One region of the Chryseobacterium sp. JV274 genome, then DNA from elsewhere that is predicted to be linked to it. Evidence: riboswitches for the same ligand, from Rfam matches in the RefSeq annotation. Region 1 holds a riboswitch; each other region holds the start of a gene.
What was found. Region 1 has a riboswitch for S-adenosylmethionine ahead of CHRYMOREF3P_RS16630 (alpha/beta fold hydrolase). Riboswitches for the same ligand answer to the same signal wherever they lie in the genome.
Positions count from the first base shown of each region.

Region 2: another riboswitch for S-adenosylmethionine. It lies ahead of CHRYMOREF3P_RS12940 (TonB-dependent receptor plug domain-containing protein); the one in region 1 lies ahead of CHRYMOREF3P_RS16630 (alpha/beta fold hydrolase).
Region 3: another riboswitch for S-adenosylmethionine. It lies ahead of CHRYMOREF3P_RS15850 (SusC/RagA family TonB-linked outer membrane protein); the one in region 1 lies ahead of CHRYMOREF3P_RS16630 (alpha/beta fold hydrolase).
Region 4: another riboswitch for S-adenosylmethionine. It lies ahead of CHRYMOREF3P_RS12600 (TonB-dependent receptor plug domain-containing protein); the one in region 1 lies ahead of CHRYMOREF3P_RS16630 (alpha/beta fold hydrolase).

Region 1 is NZ_LR824569.1:3,597,503-3,600,905, forward strand. It holds gene CHRYMOREF3P_RS16625 (MGH1-like glycoside hydrolase domain-containing protein) at 1-1,260, opposite strand, end outside; SAM riboswitch class I at 1,449-1,555, shown strand; gene CHRYMOREF3P_RS16630 (alpha/beta fold hydrolase) at 1,622-2,566, shown strand; gene CHRYMOREF3P_RS16635 (ACT domain-containing protein) at 2,566-3,403, shown strand, end outside.
Region 2 is NZ_LR824569.1:2,804,527-2,807,929, forward strand. It holds gene CHRYMOREF3P_RS12940 (TonB-dependent receptor plug domain-containing protein) at 1-1,230, opposite strand, end outside; SAM riboswitch class I at 1,325-1,430, opposite strand; gene CHRYMOREF3P_RS12945 (alpha-amylase family glycosyl hydrolase) at 1,701-3,403, opposite strand, start outside.
Region 3 is NZ_LR824569.1:3,436,946-3,440,348, reverse strand. It holds gene CHRYMOREF3P_RS15850 (SusC/RagA family TonB-linked outer membrane protein) at 1-1,785, opposite strand, end outside; SAM riboswitch class I at 1,869-1,967, opposite strand; gene CHRYMOREF3P_RS15845 (type II 3-dehydroquinate dehydratase) at 2,213-2,620, shown strand; gene CHRYMOREF3P_RS15840 (hypothetical protein) at 2,692-3,129, shown strand; gene pckA (phosphoenolpyruvate carboxykinase (ATP)) at 3,179-3,403, opposite strand, start outside.
Region 4 is NZ_LR824569.1:2,729,732-2,733,134, reverse strand. It holds gene CHRYMOREF3P_RS12605 (outer membrane beta-barrel family protein) at 1-1,863, opposite strand, end outside; SAM-I-IV-variant riboswitch at 1,982-2,079, shown strand; gene CHRYMOREF3P_RS12600 (TonB-dependent receptor plug domain-containing protein) at 2,377-3,403, shown strand, end outside.

The sequences.
Region 1 (3,403 bases):
ATCCCACGTAGCATACCATGGATACTCCCATTTATCAGGCATGGAAATGATATCCTTATTATGAAGATGATTCCATTCTGTATTTCTTACATATTCGTTGAAATTTCTTGGAGCCTCAAAATTGGGATCTCCTTTCAACCATTTTCCGATATTGTAATGATAGAACTGTTTATTCCAAAGAAGCCCTGCAAAAGCCTGTCGCTGAACATTTCTTTCATCTTCATTTACTGTATCATTCTGAATATCGTTATAAAACTCTTCGGCTTCAGCTTGACGGATATTGAAAATATGATCAAAACTGTCAAAAGGTTCATCCATTTCGTCAGGAGACAACCTGAACTCAAAAACTTTTGATTCCCCAGCATCAATAATTTCATCAATAAGAAAAGAAGCTTTTGTTCCTCTTTTTTCAGGATTTACAGTATCTCCCTGATGAATAATAAAATTATTGATTCCATCTTTGAAATAAGTATTCTCTGCTTTGGGAGCTCCGTAAAGTTTGGAAGTATTGGTTTCATTATCACAAAATACACTTTGTGCATTTGAGTTTCGGGAATATAGCTTTTTGATCGAAATGCTGTCATGACCAATATTAATACTTCCGTCATGAGACGCATTAACCTCTCCTTTATAAGTATTGTATCCCCATTTCCAGTTGTTTCTGAACCAGATTGTGGGAGCTACCAGAATAGGAGCCTCATGCTGGCTTCGATTACAAACGGTGACTCTGGCTAAGATATCGTTGTGATCGGCTTTACAGTATTCAATGAAAATATCAAAATATTCATCGTTATCAAAAATTCCGGTATCGAAAATCTCATATTCCGGTTCCTTTTTGCTTCGTTTTCCGTTTTCTATAACAAGATCATCGTAAGGAAATTCATTAATCGGATATTTATACACCATTTTCATATAGCTGTGGGTAGGCGTATTGTCCAGGTAATAAAAGATTTCTTTGATGTCTTCACCATGATTTCCCTGAGGGTTACTCAATCCGAAGAATCGTTCTTTTACCATTTTATCTTTCTTGTTCCAGAATGAAAAAGCAAAACAGAAAAGTTGCTTTACATCAGAAATTCCGGCGATGCCTTCTTCTCCCCAGCGGTAAGCATAGCTTTCAGCATTATTATGATTGGTAAAATCCCAGGCATTCCCGTTTGAGCTGTAATCTTCACGTACATTTCCCCACTGTCGGTTGCTTACATAAGGTCCCCAGTTTTTCCATTTAGTATCTTGTAATCTTTCTTTTTCGGCGGTCATATCTCATCATTTTTCCATACGAAGTTAGTTTTTTTGAAAAATAATTCCAATTTTTTTCATCTGAACAATTATTAATATAGTTTTGAAATACTTGTATTTAAGGGCTTTTTTAAATATTAAAATATTTTTTTTTTGAAATTAAAAGAAAAGAACTACCTTTGCATCATTCGTTCATTCAAATATTGAAAATGTTATCAAGAAAGGTTGAGGGATTAGACCCTATGAAACCTTAGCAACCCTTTGCGCAAGCAAAGAAGGTGCTACGTTCTACCAAAGTATTTTGGACAGATAACTTACTGAAGTTCTTTTCAGCCATTTCCTGTGGCATTTTCAATTGTATTTGTATTAAAATATAATAGAATTGAAAACAGAATTAAACTATATAAATCTTTCGTATCAAACCAATTCCCAAAAGGAATACCATATCCCGTTAAGCTATCAGCTTTTTGGGAAAGATCTGTTTACAGCACCCATTGTTTTAATCAATCATGCACTTACCGGAAACTCAGATGTATCCGGAGAAAAAGGTTGGTGGAAACAATTGGTAGGAGAAAATCAGATTGTTGATACCAATCAATATACAGTTCTGTGTTTCAATATACCCGGAAACGGTTATGACAATTTTTTAATTGAAGACTATGAAGATTTCACGCCTTCAGATATCGCTGCGATATTTCTAAAAGGGCTTGAAGCTTTACATATCAAAAATCTATACGCCATTATTGGGGGCTCTCTGGGAGGAGGAATTGCCTGGGAAATGCTTGCCAAGCAGCCGGATCTTGCAGAAATATTTATTCCTATTGCCTGTGATTACAGAACACACGACTGGCTTCATGCACAATGTCTGGTTCAGAAATTTTTATTGAATGATAAAGAAGAACCATTACAGAAAGCAAGAATTCATGCCATGCTGTGTTATAGAACACCACAGTCGCTCAATGACAGATTTCAAAACCAATATAACCAGGACAAACAATGTCTGGAATCAGAAGACTGGTTGGTTTATCATGGTAATGCACTAAACGAAAGATTTAGTTTAAAAGCGTACAAACTGATGAATCATCTCTTAATGAATATTAATGCTGATGAACCATCACTGGATAAAATACAGGCACGAATGCACATGATCTCCGTAGATACAGACTTATTCTTTCCTGCTTCTGAAATCCGAATGTGTTTTGAAAACTTAAAAGAGAAAAATAAGAATGTTTCTTATCACGAGATCCAATCTATACACGGGCATGATGCCTTCTTAATGGAATATCAACAATTAAATAATATCATTAAAAACATTTTACAGAAGTAATGAAAAATGCTAACGAAATAAAATTTTTGAAGAACAGATCAATCATCAAATTTGAAGGAGAAGATTTCCTGGGAGAAATCGGGATTGACGGACGAATTTTTAAAGCGCTTACCTTAGCGCGTATCAGTGTAGGAGTAATTTCCCAACAGGCCATAGAAAACGGAATTTCTATCTTGGTTCAGGAAATTGATGCAGAAAAAGCAGTTGCTTGTCTTATTGATGAGTTTGAAGCAGAAAGAAAATCTGGAAAAGTTTCTCAGATCTATAGTATCAATAATGTTTCTGTGATCGGTTTTGTAGCAGAAGATTTCAATAAAGTATTTGCTGAGCTGGCAAGAAACAATGTTTTCCCATTACTTTTGAATCAGGTTGCGGGAGAAAACAGGGTCAACATCGTAGTAACTTCTTCACAGGATGAAAAAACCAGAAATATCATCGAGTCTGAAATTTTCAAAAAGCCAAAGACAGTTCATTTAGCAATTATAGGTCACGGAAATGTAGGAAAAACTCTGATACAACAGGTATTGGAATCTTCAGAAGAAATAAAAAGACGTAAAAAAATAGATCTTAAAGTTGTTGCAGTAGCCAATTCAAAGAAAATAGCTTTCAACAAAAGAGGATTTGATGCGAATTGGAGCGATGAGGTTTTGACTGCAGAACATCCTTCGAGTGTTCAGGAGCTGATTAATTTCTCCAACGAAAACCAGCTGGAGAACCTTATCGTTGTTGATAACACGGCAAGTAAGGATTTTGTGAAAAACTATCATGCTTTGGCAGAAAACGGATTTGATCTGGTTTCTTCAAACAAGATTTTTAATACCCTTCCGATTGAAGAAT
Region 2 (3,403 bases), 790 kb from region 1:
ATTGAAACGGTTTATACTTTTGGAAACATCAAGATTCACGGTATTCTGAAGAAAACTATGGGCTCCTGCATAAAACCGGGTTGGCGATTTTACCCCGAGAGAAGCATTATTGGTATTGCTTACATTATAATTGAAGGTATTACTTCCGAATGTGTTGCTTAGATCTAATACCCAATCATTGACATTATATTTTGCTCCTACAGCATAGGAAATATCATATACCTGAGATCCAAGAGTTGCCTGAAAGCCGTTCGGATAAATGGATGAAACCACATTGGATGTTTCGCTCGGCAGTCTTCTGAAACCAAAGCCTTTTCCTTCTTTGATACTAAAACCTCCGAAAGAATAGATTTTAAATTGATCGTTAAAAGGATATTCTGCATTGAAAAACAACTGTCCCTGCCTGATCTGCGCATCTCCAATCTGGAAATTGAAATCATCACGTGACAATCCCCGCTCCTTAATCTTCGCATCATCTGCAGCTCTTGCCGCTTCAGGATCATTTGCAAAGGCGTAAGCGAAATTATCTCCGAAAATATCTAGATCGTGATTTTGAGTTCTTGTGGTTTTTCCTCTGTGGCTTAATTGTAGAGAAAGGTTGATATAACCCTCTTTTTTTCCTAATGAAGTACCATAATTGGCTCCTGCCTGATAGGTATCTCCATCATTTCTCCCGGTCAATCCATACGTAAGACTTGCTGAGGCTCCCGTATTTTTTTTAAGAATAATATTGATCACTCCTGCAATGGCATCAGAACCGTATTGTGCTGCAGCTCCGTCCCTTAACACTTCTATCCTATCAATAGCAATAACAGGAATTGTACTCAGATCTGTTCCTACAGAGCCATTCCCCACGGTATTCTGATAATTGACTAAAGAAGTGGTGTGTCTTCTTTTCCCGTTCAGCAATACGAGAACCTGATCAGGGCCCATTCCTCTTAAGGTTACAGGATCAATATGTTCCGTACCATCAGAAGCAGACTGTCTTACGGAATTAAACGATGGGATAACATAATTCAGAAGATCCTGAGCAGTCATTTGCGGAGAACTCCTTTGAATTTTGTCAATATTGATAACATCTACAGGAACCGGTGTTTCCAGTTTTGTTCTTTTTACATTACGGTTTCCAACGATAACAATATCTTCTATTTGTTTTCCTTTCTCCTCATTCTCCTGAGCAGCAACCAAAATTGCCCCAAGCAATAATACAGCTGTACTTAATTTTTTCATTTTTGTTCTTGCCAATTAATAATTACAGTCTGACGGATTTTTCCGCAGATATACAAGACTTCAAGAAATGGAATTCATATAAGAATATTGACTTCGCTTATCTCCCCCTCAGGGTTGGAATTAGCACCTTTACACTTCTCGAATCGTGCAGGTTGCTAAGGTTTCTTTGGGCCAAATCCCTCCACCTTTCTTGATAAATCTACTGCAAAAGTAGACTATTTTTTTAAATAGACAAAAAAGGCAAATCTGCTACACTGCAAATTTGCCTTTTATTATTTTATAGAACTTGTTTAAAGTTTTATTTTTGAAACATTAAGATTATAGTAAGGCGATAAGAGTATTAAGATAAGCTTCGCCTTAAGCTTAAAAATCAGAATGATTCATCTTAACTACACTTTATTTCTTAAATCCTTCTTAATGGTTTCAATATATCCTACATTTTTAAGTCTAAACAACTTCATAATTTGTTTTTATCTGATTATCATCTTTTGAATGGCAATTCCGGTTTCCGATTTCAACTGCACCAGATAAGTTCCTGCAGGATAACTGACTTTCATTTCATAAGTTCCGTTTTCTTTATTCAGTTTGAATGAATCCAGTTTTTTACCCGTCATATCAAAAATCAAAATTTCTCCGTTTTTTGCTTTATTAAAAATTAATTTCGCCACTCCGTTTTGTATTGGATTATCAGCGATCTGAAGTGATAATTTATTTACAGTATTTGGATCTGTTGTTGACAGTGCACCTCCATAATTCCCGAAAATCCTGAATTCTCCTGGCTGTAAAGTTATCGGAGCCGTGGTAGAGGCGATATTCGAAATACTGTCATCCATGAGATTCTGCCATTGCCCTGTGTAAGGAAAGAAAGGAACAACATTTTTTGCAGATATATCATAATTGGCCAGTACGACAACATTTTTTATCCCGGTTGTAATAGCCGAATCATAGAGATAAATTCTTGTGATCAATCCGTCCGGATCATTAATCAGATTATTGGATTCTATACTGTACGTTTTAGTTTTAAAAATCTGATGGGTATTTCTGATCGTGATTATTTTAGCCCATATATCATATACAGCTTTTCTGTTTACGTTGGTATCATAGTTTAAAGTAAATGCAACAGGCTTTTCATCCGTTCTGCACCCGTTATTGATAGTACCGTCAGCACATCTGTTGATACTGAATTCATATCCTAATTCCCCAAACTGCCAGATCATTTTCGGACCTGGAATAGTAAAGAATGTCGCACCGAAAGTTTTCATTCTTTCAAGAGCTGTATTAAGGTTTTTAACGTCATAGCTACCGTTCGCAGCACCATATGCAAGATTTTTAAACATCAATCTTTCTTCATCATGACTTTCTCCGTACCCTACAGCACGCATATTGGTAAACCCATGAAGACTATGGTTCATTCTGTCATAATTACTGTTGTCTTTATATCCCATGGTATTCTGGTTATAAGGCTCCGTTTGTTTATTCCAAAGCATCACTCCTTTTCCCTCTGCTACCCTGTAGTTTGCCCATTGCTGTTCTTCTGCATCCGTTCCCAGATGCTCAAAAATCATGTAAGAATTGGGATCGATTGCCCACTGTCTGTCTGCATAATGTTTCATGATATCCACTCTGTCCTGCTGATAAGCGTTGGTGCATGCTTCATCATTTTCGGAGCAGCTTTGGGTAAATCCTTTTGTTAAATCCCAGCGGAATCCGTCAATGTGATATTCTGTCAGCCATTGTTGAAGACATCTTTCAACGTAATATTGAGTTGAAAGGCTTGTATGATTAAAATCGTTAAATACATTGTATGAATGTTTCGGGACCTGATTGAAATAAGGATTGTTTGGAGCAACATCCCCGTAACCGTCTCCATCAGTATCTACATTCCAAAGCCTTACCAGAGGAGAACGTCCTGTTGCATGGTTAAATGCGACGTCCAGAATAACTGCAATTCCGTTCTGGTGGCAGATATCTACAAATTCTTTGAATTTTTCGGGGGTTCCATAAGCTTTGTCCAATGCATAATGGAAAGAAGTATTGTATCCCCAGGAAAGGTTTCCGTCAAATTCCATGATGGGAAGTAATTCTATTGCATTGATCTTTAGATTTTTTAAATAAGAAATTTTATTGATCAGAGACTGCCAGTTCTTTTCCTGTGTAAAATCTCTCAATAATA
Region 3 (3,403 bases), 160 kb from region 1:
TTTGACAAATTCTTCGTTTGAAATTTTCCATGAACCTCCTACTGACCAGAATCTTCCCCATCTGTTATCTTTTGCAAATCTCGATGAACTGTCTGCCCTTCCTGATGCAGATAAGAAATAGGTATTGTTGTAATCATACTCTACTTTTCCAAGGAAACTCAATAAACTCAATTTATTACTGTTTCCGCTGAAACTTCCCAGTAAAGAAGCGGCATCCGGCTCATAATAGTAAGGCAGTGAGAACTGACTTCTTGTTCCGGAGATTGTCTGATAATCATATTTATAAAATTCGTGCCCTGCTAATGCATTGACATGATGTTTTCCAAACTTTTTATCATACGTCAGAATATTACTTGTTGTATAAGAAAGCGTTCTGGTATTGGTTTTCGTCACCGATCCTCCAATCTCTGCGCCTTGCCCCAATAATGGATTTGAATAATAATGTCCGTTATAATTCACCAAATCCACAGAGAAGCTCGTCTTGAATTTTAACTCCGGCAAGAAAGTAAATTCCATAAATCCTTTCCCTGAAAAGTTGTCCTCTTTATTTTCGTTTTTGTCTAATGGTAAGGTTGCTGCGGCATTTTGATTCTGAAGCGCATTCGTGGGTCTGTATTTTCCAAAATCATAAATCGGGTTTCCATCAGCATCCAAAATATAAGTTCCGTCAGCATTTCTTTCATAATAAGGATAGAATGAAGGAATAAATCTTGCCGCATTGATGATGTTACTGGCCTTGGAATCCGAAGAAGTAGGTGCCTGCTGAATACTGTTTGTATAACTTAAGTTCACCCCAACATTCAGCCATTTTTTTACTTCAGAATTGATTTTCAATCGGGTATTATATCTTTTATATCCTGATTCAATTGCCATTCCTTTATCATCCAGATACCCCAGAGAGAAGAAATAATTACTTTTCTCACTTCCTCCGCTGATATCAAGATCCACCTGATTTCTTGAAGCCACTCTCTGCAAGATATCTCTCCAGTCATCATTCCAAAGTGGTGATGCGCCAGGTAATAGTTTTCCATCTGTACCTACCGGCTTTGGATAAGCTGTCCCATATGGATTAATCCCTAATGAAGAAACAAGGTTGTCTGTTGCCATCTGAGCTGCCTGCTGAGAAGAAACTTTCCCGGATTGATATCCATTTCTCAATGCTTCCCAGTAAAGTTGAAAATACTGATCTGTATTTACCTGCTCATAGTCTTTTACCGCTCTTCCGGAGAATCCCTGACTGATATTAAAATTAACTTTCGCTTCCCCTTTCTTACCTGATTTTGTAGTAATGATGATAATCCCATTTGCTCCTCTTGAACCATACAAAGCACTTGCTGTAGCATCTTTCAGAACACTTATAGATTCGATATCGCTGGGACTGATAGAGTTCAGATTTCCATCAAAAGGAATTCCATCCACTACATATAACGGATCGCTGGAAGCGCTTATTGAACCAATTCCTCTGATTCGGATCGTGGAAACCGCACCTGGCTGGCCTGATGCACTGGTAGTCTGAATCCCTGCAACCTGTCCTTCTAATGCTTTCGTAATATTCGTTACAGGTCTGTTATTGATTTTATCGCTGGAAATTGTAGCCACGGAACCGGTATAGCTGTTTCTTTTCGCTTTTCCGTAAGCTACCACTACTACTTCATCAATCTCTTTTTCATGAAGGCTATCTTTTTTCGGCTTGGAATTCTGTGCATTTACACTGGTAATTCCCAGAAAAAAAGCAGCAACCGGAGGTATCCAAGCTTTAGAATTAAATAAAGTTTTACTAGTCATAATCAATTTTATTTATCATATATTAAAATTTAGCCCTTTGCAGAAAAGTCAGCAAAGGGCATCGATAAATACGATAAACCAAATGCTTATTTTTCCTTAAAAGGCTGAACGTAACACCTTGCCCAATGGGTAGGTTGTTAAGACTTCACGGGGTCAGTTCCCTCCATCTTTCTTTATAAGCCGATCGAAATATGTTTGCAAAGCTAAAAACTTTTAGTCTACAAAACAAGTAGACTTATTTATTTTTCATGATAAATTTTTAATAATTAACATAAAATTTTAATAAAACTCATTACAATAAGGAGTTGTAGCCGTTACCATTTATTCAAACATGACAAATATCATTATTAATAATTCAATGGAACAAATATTTGAGGACATCTTAATTTTTGTATTATTAATTGAAAAAACTTTTTAATTTTATAGGATGAAAGTTTTGATTATAAATGGGCCTAATCTCAATCTTTTGGGCACGCGGGAACCGGAAATTTATGGAAATGTTTCCATGGAAAGTTATTTGGAAAATTTAAAATCCGAGTTTCAGTCTCATGAAATACAGTATTATCAGTCCAATATTGAGGGCGAGCTTATCAACAGACTTCAGGAGGATGATTTTGATGCAGTGGTAATTAACCCGGGAGCATTTACCCATTATTCTTATGCTATCGCTGATTGTTTAAAGAATATCCGCAAGCCAAAAGTAGAAGTACATATCAGCAATATATACAAAAGAGAAGAATTCCGCCAGAAATCTGTAACGGCAGCGAATACAGATGCTGTTTTATCCGGCTTTGGAATGGATGGGTACAGATTGGCTTTATTGAGCCTGAAGTAATTTTCAGTCTATATTTTCCCACAGATAGCACAGATTCTCACAGATAATTATGTATAAAAAGAGAATAATTTATGAAGATAAAGGATAAGATTTACTGTAAAAGCATTGGCATATATTCCGGGCAATTAACGAAGAGAAAATCTTATATCGTTGAAGAAATAAATGATGAAAATATAAGAATCTGGAATGACGAAGGAAAACTGAGATGGTATTCACAATTTTATTTTAGTGCAGACAATGATCCGGAAATAATTTCTATTAACATAGATGATCCAATAGAAAATATTGAATCTGATGCCATAGAAGTAACTATTACCTTTTCCAACAAAGCAAAATACTGGATGACTTTCACTACTCCAAAGTATTTAGATAAGATATTGGACGAAGAATCTTACTTTTCTTCAAAACATTTTATGATCATAAAACATTTAACTGAAGAATCAATCAAATCAACAGTCATAAAACTTGATGAACAGGATGAATTGATTGAAAGCTGTCAAAAATATTAATAAAAAAGCCTCATCTGTGATGAGGCTTTTTATATGTTATAGAGAACTATTAGATAGTCTGTTCCTGTAACTGAGGTCCTGAAGCAACTAATTTCTTACCTTCTTCAGTATCACAGTATTGCTCAAAGTTTTTGATATATCTTGAAGCAAGATCTTTTGCTTTTTCTTCCCAGTCTGAAGCGTTCTCATAAGTATCTCTAGGATCTAAAATACCTGTAGAAACGTTTGGTAATTCAGTAGGAATCTCAAGGTTCATGATTGGAACCTGAGTTTT
Region 4 (3,403 bases), 870 kb from region 1:
AGGCAAAAGAATCTGAGTCATAATATTGAAAATCCAAAATCCTTTATTATTCAGATTGTCGATTTCATGTTTCTGGTAACCAGCATATAAGTACATGAAGTTAATTTTATCAGGATTAAAATCAAACTTCATGATTTCGCTCAAAGGCTTGCTGAAAATCATAAAAGGAACCGGTAATCCCACGTTGAAGTTATGAATTTTCATATTTGAAATATTCACCTGCTCGTTGTAGAGTTTTCTTCCGTCTTTTCGGATGATCTGTGCCACCTGATTGTTTGCTGAACTTACGCTATACCCGATAAATGCATAATCAAAAGCTGAAATTTTCAATTCATAATTATCAAAAATAGTAGGTTGTAGATTCGGGTTACCATTAACTTCCGTACTTGGTCCGGAGAACGTTACGTTATTCGGGTTCAGGGCAGAAATACTTGGTAAGCTGATTTTTCTGTTGTAATTCGCAGCAATATAAACCTGATTCATCATGTTATACTGTACACTCGCGTTCGGGAAAAATTTAAATTTATTGAAAGGAATCAAATTCGCTTCCACCAGTTTTGCATCTTTATCGAAATATCTTGTTACCCCCGAAATGTCATAGTTTTCCGCACGGGAACCCAATGTGAAGTCAAACTTTTTCAGTTTAGCCTGAAACTCCAAATAGGTAGAAGCAGTTTGTCTTTGATATTCAAGATTCGTCAAGCCAAAACTTTCCGTATCATAATCCTGTTTTTCATACAATCCTCCAAAGCTTACCTTTCCACCATCAAGAAGCTTGATAGGCTGGGCATAATCTACTTTAAAGTTGGCAATATTCATTACAGATTCATTGTTCAGAATATCTTTTAAGCCACTCATTGCACTGTTAATTGGAGGATTGGGAGCTGCAGCAAATATACCATCCTGAAAATAATTGTCCTGAGAGAATTTACTGTCTGATCTTGTGTAGCCAAACTGAAAGTCCAGTTTTTGAGATTTGTCAGCAAAACGTTTCTGATACGTTACAACAGCTTCCTGTCTCAAGCTATTGGTATGGGCCACATCAGAAGATGTATAAAAAGCTTCTCTTAAATCCTTTGGATTGTTCTGAAAAGGTAAATCTCCATGACCGTTACTTAAAGTATAATTGTCATTATTATTGTGGTAAATATCGTAGTTTAATAATAATCTGTCCTGTCCTAAATCAAAAGTCAATCCTGATTTTGCAAAATACCCACGTCCGTATCTGTCGGTATGACTTGTTAAAAGCTCATCCTGTTGGCCGTTCAGCATACTTTCACGGTAGTTTTGACCAACATTCAGCTGCCATCCGAAATATTTATTTCTGGCATTTAAATTAACGGAGTTGGTCGTTCTGCTTCTATACTTGTCATAATTTGTGAAAGAATAATTTCCGGAATACGTAGCAGTTAAATATTTATTGGCATTTTTGTTCGTGATGATATTCATGATTGCACCTCCGGATGTAGCCGGAAATTCAGCGCCGGGTTGAGTGATTACCTCAATTCTTTCTACAGAATTGGCAGGCATTCCTTCAAGAAAGGAGTTCAATTCATTGGATGTGATGTTCAGAGGTCTTCCGTTAAGATATACTTCCAGCATTTTTCCCTGGTACATCATTCCTGCGATGTCGGTAGATACCAGTCCAGGAAGCTTTTTTATTCCTTCCAATACGTTTCCGTTGTTCAGCTGAGGTTGCTCGGAAAAGTCAAAAATAGTACGGTCTGCCTTTTGTTCAACTGCTTTTTTAGTTTTGGTGATGACTACACCTTCAATCTGCTTTTCCTGAGGTTTGTTGTTTTTTTCCTGTGAAAAGACAAAAACAGAGCTTAATAAGGATAACGCGAAAATCGTTTTTTTCATAATGTTTTTACTGATATCCGGTTAGACGCTGAAAAAGATAATTTGTTACGCTAAAATGTTGAAAATCGAATTTTAGGTTAAATATTTTTTTATTTACGAAATAATTATATCTTTGCCGGGTAATTATCAAGAATCTCTAGATGGGATAGCAACCTGCAAAAACAAGCAAGGTGCTGCAATCGATAAGCCGGATCTTCCGGAAAAAATGTTTATCATTCTATCATTATCCCATCTTGAATTTTTGTTTTAAAGTTAAATTCAAATGTTTAAAGACAAGGGAAATCTCCTTACATCAGTTATCTTTTATTCTTCGGATCATGAAGTGAATCTTCATTATTCCCATATGTTTTCATGCCATTTCTATATGCGCATGTGTTGTTGCTTCTAGCCTTTTCTATTTCTAAAAAATAATACAAACATTTCGAACATTTATGTAACCTTAAAATTTAGGGATACGGGATTTGTATTGCTCAAAAAACAATTTTTAACAACAAAAAGTAAACAACAAATAACATGCATAATTTCAAGAAAAAAATATTTGTTCCTTCTATTGCGCTTATTTCTACATTTTATTACGCACAGACGGACACGTTACAATCTAAGAAAATAGAAGATGTAGTCATCCTTGGATCAAGAGGTTCCGGAAGATCATTGACAGATACACCTGTTCCGGTAGACATCATTAATATATCAAAAATTTTAAAACAGAGCCCGACTAATAGTATCAGCCAGGCCTTAAATTATATTGTACCCTCATTTTCATCCACTTCTCACACGGTTAACGATGGAACTGACTTTGTAGATCCTGCTCTTTTAAGAGGTTTAGGTCCGGATCAGGTTTTAGTTTTACTCAATGGAAAAAGAAGATACCAGTCTTCATTGATTAATGTTACCCTCACACCGGGAAGAGGATCTGTGGGAACCGATCTTAATGCTATTCCAGCTTTTGCTTTAGAAAAAATTGAGGTTTTAAGAGATGGAGCTTCTGCCCAATATGGTTCTGATGCCATTGCTGGAGTCGTTAACCTTGGATTGAAAAAAAGATTGGGGCTTTCCGGACAGGTGTTTTTAGGTGGATATGCTTCACCTGTTGCCAATAATTTCTCCGGAGGAGTGGATGGACAGACCATTTCTGTAGACCTTAATTATGGAGCTAAAATTGGACAGACCGGATTTTTTAACGTTACAGGTTCTGCCCAATACCGCGACCCTTATTCCAGAGCCGGAGTAAGAGAAGGAGATATTTTCAATGCCTATAATGCCATTAATTACAGAGCATTACAGGATGGAGTGAATATTGATGGGTTGTATAAAAATATTACCAATACTTCCAATACTCAGCAGATTATCAATACAATTAAACAATATGCAGGTAAGGTTGGATATTTTGCACCGGATTTTCAGTCTCAGATTTCGGGAGCAAATAGTATTTCGGACCTTCAAAAATTATTAGGTAAAGATTTTACCTCCCAGGAACTTAATTACAGAGGATTAGAGAGAAAAGATTTCAGTCTGAGAGCAGGACAGTCTAAGCTGCAAT